DNA from 2 places in the Streptomyces sp. NBC_01454 genome. Region 2 is predicted to be linked to the other one. Evidence: riboswitches for the same ligand, from Rfam matches in the RefSeq annotation. Region 2 holds a riboswitch; the other holds the start of a gene.
The links. Region 2 has a riboswitch for glycine ahead of gcvT (glycine cleavage system aminomethyltransferase GcvT). Riboswitches for the same ligand answer to the same signal wherever they lie in the genome.

Region 1 (2,195 bases), 4.8 Mb from region 2:
CCGCCGGCCCGCAGGCCCTCGGCGAGGATGGTCGCGTAGCGGTGGGTGCGGCGGGCGATGGTCCGCAGGCCCTCGGGGCCGTGGTAGACGGCGTACATCCCGGCCATGACGGCGAGCAGCACCTGCGCGGTGCAGATGTTGCTGGTGGCCTTCTCGCGGCGGATGTGCTGCTCACGGGTCTGCAGCGCGAGGCGGTAGGCCTTGTTGCCGTCGGCGTCGACGGAGACGCCCACCAGGCGGCCGGGCAGGCTGCGGGCGAACTGGTCGCGCACGGCCATGAAGCCGGCGTGCGGGCCGCCGAAGCCCATCGGGACGCCGAAGCGCTGGGTGGTGCCGACGGCGATGTCCGCGCCGAGCTCACCGGGCGAGGTCAGCAGCGTCAGGGCCAGCAGATCGGCGGCCACGGTGACGATCGCGCCCAGCTCGTGGGCCTGCTCGATGACGCCGCGCGGGTCGCGGACCGCGCCGGAGGCACCCGGGTACTGCAGCAGCACACCGAAGACACCGCGCTCGGCGACCTCGGCGGGGATCCCCTCGCTCAGGTCCGCGACCACGACCTCCACGCCGGTCGGCTCGGCGCGGGTCCGGATCACGGCGACGGTCTGCGGCAGACAGTCGGCGTCGATCAGGAAGACGCCCTGCTTGACCTTGCCGACCCGGCGGGACAGCGACATGGCCTCGGCCGCGGCGGTGCCCTCGTCCAGCAGGGAGGCGCCGGAGGTGGGCAGCCCGGTCAGCTCGGCGACCATGGTCTGGAAGTTCAGCAGCGCCTCCAGGCGGCCCTGCGAGATCTCCGGCTGGTAAGGCGTGTACGCGGTGTACCAGGCCGGGTTCTCCATCACGTTCCGCAGGATCACCGGCGGGGTGAAGGTGCCGTAGTAGCCGAGTCCGATCATGGACGACAGCACCTGGTTACGGTCCGCGAGGTCGCGCAGCTCCGCCAGGACCTCGGCCTCGGTACGGGCCTGCGGCAGGCCGAGCGCCTCCGTGCTCTTGATCACGTCGGGTACGGCGGTGGCGGTCAGTTCGTCCAGCGAACCGAAACCGACGTGCGCGAGCATCTTCGCCTGCGCCTCGTGGTCGGGACCGATGTGCCGGCGCGCGAAGGGGGTGCCGCTTTCCAGCTCGGTCAAGGAGATGCGATTGGTGGTCATCTGCGGGGGCCTCCTGGTCGGTGCGACCTACGAGGGGCACCACGAGGCGGGTGCCCGGACGGCCCTCCCCCTCTGTCATCTCAACCTGAGAGCTTCACCGGCCCGCGCGAGGCGGCCCGGCTTTCACCGTCGGTGAGGAGGGGTCCCGGAGCTGTGCCTTCCGAGGCCCGCCCTGCTTTCCAGAGTGACCTCGTCCATGCGGTACGTGTGCCTGAGAGATTCCGGGGAGGATTTGCTCCTTCGGCGCCCTGGTCGCGAACGACAAGGACTCTCCCGCACGGGGTCTACGGCCATTCGCCAGCCTACCAGCGCAGCAGTCGAAGGATCCTTCGAGTGGCCAGGGCATGAAATGTGCCGTTTGGTAGTTGTCACAGGGCAGTTGCGACCAATTGGAGGGGCCGTGCAAACCGATATCGATCCCCGGAGCCTGATCGGCCGCAAAGCGTTCGACCGGAACGGCGCGAAAATAGGCACGATCGACGAGGTCTACCTCGACGACGCGACGGGGGAACCGGAGTGGGCGGCCGTGCGCACCGGACTTTTCAGCCGGGACGCGTTCGTCCCCCTCGAGCCCAGCAAAATGGTCGGTGAGGGCCTGCACATTCCCTACGACCGCAAGCTGATCAAGGACGCGCCGGACTTCGGCGTGGGCCGCCATCTCTCCCCCGAGCAAGAACTCCAGCTCTACCACCACTACCGGCTGGATATCTCCTCCCCGACCGATCCGGTGTCCTCACCCGGATCCGGCGACAGCGACTTCGGCAAGATCGCCGGCTCGGACGACTGAGCATCCGCCGGCCCCCCGCCCACCAGCGGCAGGGGCTCCCCCGGCCGCAGCGCCGGGTCCTCGACAGCAAAGGTCCGCACCCTTCCCGGTGCGGACCACGGCGTTTCGAAGCGGATGGTCACTCTCCCCACTCCGCTCCCCTGCACCCAGCCGGCACCGTACTCCTCGTGCACCACGTCCAGGCCCGGGTGCCAGCGCCGCGGCAACTCCTCCTGGGCCTCCTGCGCCCGCCCGCCGCCATCGGCCGGCTCCGC
Region 2 (2,195 bases):
CCACTCGTGCTCCTTGCTGTAGCGCAGCTGCTGGGGGTTGCTCATGGCTCGATTCTCCTGTACGCGAGGGTGTGGTCGTGAAAGGGGGTCGCCCCTGGCGCGCGGCCGGGGGAGGGTCTTGCACAGTGAGACGCGCGGGCGCGCGCCGTGGTCGGCTCCCGGGGGAGCGCGCCGCTACTTCTGCCGCTTGTAGAACGGCAGCGCGGTGACCTCGTACGGCTCATGGCTTCCACGGATGTCCACGCAGACACCCTCGGTGCCCGGTGTGGCGTAGGCCGCGTCGACATAGGCGATGGCGACCGGCTTGCCCAGGGTGGGGGAGGGCGCCCCGGAGGTGACCTCACCGATGACCGTGCCGTCGGCGGTGACGACCCGGTATCCGGCGCGCGGCACCCGGCGGCCCCCGGCGATCAGACCGACCAGCTTGCGTGGCGGGTTCGCCTCGGCGCGCTCGGCGGCCGCGGCCAGCGCGGCGCGGCCGATGAAGTCACCGTTGTTGCTGGTCTTCTCGAACTTCACGACCCGGCCCAGGCCCGCGTCGAACGGCGTGGTCGCGGTGGTCAGCTCGTGCCCGTACAGCGGCATGCCCGCCTCCAGGCGCAGCGTGTCGCGGCAGGACAGACCGCAGGGCACCAGCCCGGCGTCCTTGCCGGCCGCGGACAGCGCCTCCCACAGGGCGACCGCGTCCGCCGGCCGCACGAACAGCTCGAAGCCGTCCTCGCCGGTGTAGCCGGTACGGGCGATCAGTGCCTCGACGCCGGCGACCGTGCCGGGCAGCCCCGCGTAGTACTTCAGGCCGTCCAGGTCGGCGTCGGTCAGCGCCTTGAGGATGCCGGGGGACTCCGGTCCCTGCACCGCGAGCAGCGCGTAGGCGTCCCGGTCGTCGCGGATCGCGGCGTCGAAGCCGCCCGCCCGTGCGGTCAGCGCGTCCAGGACCACCTGGGCGTTGGAGGCGTTGGCGACGACCATGTACTCCTGGTCGGCCAGGCGGTAGACGATCAGGTCGTCGAGGATGCCGCCCTCGGCCTCACAGATCATGGTGTAGCGGGCGCGGCCGGTCTTGACGCCGCCGATGTTGCCCACCAGCGCGTAGTCGAGGAGATCGGCGGCCTGCGGGCCGGTGACGGTGATCTCGCCCATGTGGGAGAGGTCGAAGAGGCCGGCGCGGGTACGGACGGCGAGGTGCTCCTCGCGCTCGCTGCTGTAGCGCAGCGGCATGTCCCAGCCGGCGAAGTCGGTCATGGTCGCGCCGAGTGCACGGTGGGTGGCATCCAGCGCGGTACGGCGGGGGGCATCAGTCATGGTTCTGGGCTCCCAGGCATGGGTGAGAGGACGTTCTCCCCATCTGTCATCGGAACCTGAGAGGTTCACCGGGATCCCGCGAACGGACCCGGTTTGCACCTTGGGTGGAGCCATCCCATGAACCGGGCGGTGGCTCGCTTTTCAGATCTGCCTAGCCCGCGCGGTATAGGGGCCTGAGAGATTCAAGGGAGGACTTGCTCCTTCGGCGCCCCGCCCATGGCGGCCGGGGACTCTCCCGCGCGGGTTCAAGCGGCCGGTATGGAGTTGGCGGTGCACAAGTGAGACGCATGGTGCACCTGGCGGCCACATCATTGCACGGGTTCGCCGGATACAGGAGCCCCTGTGGGTGCCCCGCCCATGACGTGGGCGGATCGGGGAACCACCTTGATGGGCATTACCTTTTCTTGACACTCTGCGGGTACGGGACGGACTCGAACCGGAACAGAACCGGACGGGGAGGGTGATCACGGTGCACGGAGAAGCGGCATGCGGTGCCACTTCGGGGGTCGTGCCCGCCAGGGCCGTGTCTGCCGGGGCCGTGCGTCCCGGCGCCGTGGCGGGGGCCGCCGCCGTGTCCCGCGGCGGGCGGGCGCGGCGCACGGTCCTGCGGCCCGGCCGCCGCGCCGGGGTCGTGGATCTGCGGGGCGCGGGGCGGGCGCGGGGCGCGGTGGAGCTGCGGTTCCCGGCGGGCGATCTGGTGGTGGTCTCCGGGCTGCCGGGCAGCGGCAAGAGCACCCTGATGCACCGTGTGGTGCCGCCGCTGGACGGGCGCGGCGCCCTGGTCCACCGCATCGATTCGCAGGACGTACGCGAACGGTGGGAGCGCGGCAGGCTGCGCCGGCTGCCCTACGCCCTCTACCGCCCGCTGGTCCGGGTCGCCCACTATCTGGCGC

Region 1: another riboswitch for glycine. It lies ahead of gcvP (aminomethyl-transferring glycine dehydrogenase); the one in region 2 lies ahead of gcvT (glycine cleavage system aminomethyltransferase GcvT).

The regions. Positions count from the first base shown of each region.
Region 1 covers NZ_CP109460.1:7,275,465-7,277,659, reverse strand. The annotation lists gene gcvP (aminomethyl-transferring glycine dehydrogenase) at 1-1,154, opposite strand, end outside; glycine riboswitch at 1,344-1,440, opposite strand; gene OIU81_RS32230 (PRC-barrel domain-containing protein) at 1,555-1,941, shown strand; gene OIU81_RS32225 (DNA polymerase IV) at 1,848-2,195, opposite strand, start outside.
Region 2 covers NZ_CP109460.1:2,476,390-2,478,584, reverse strand. The annotation lists gene gcvH (glycine cleavage system protein GcvH) at 1-45, opposite strand, end outside; gene gcvT (glycine cleavage system aminomethyltransferase GcvT) at 175-1,302, opposite strand; glycine riboswitch at 1,454-1,550, opposite strand; gene OIU81_RS10665 (AAA family ATPase) at 1,826-2,195, shown strand, end outside.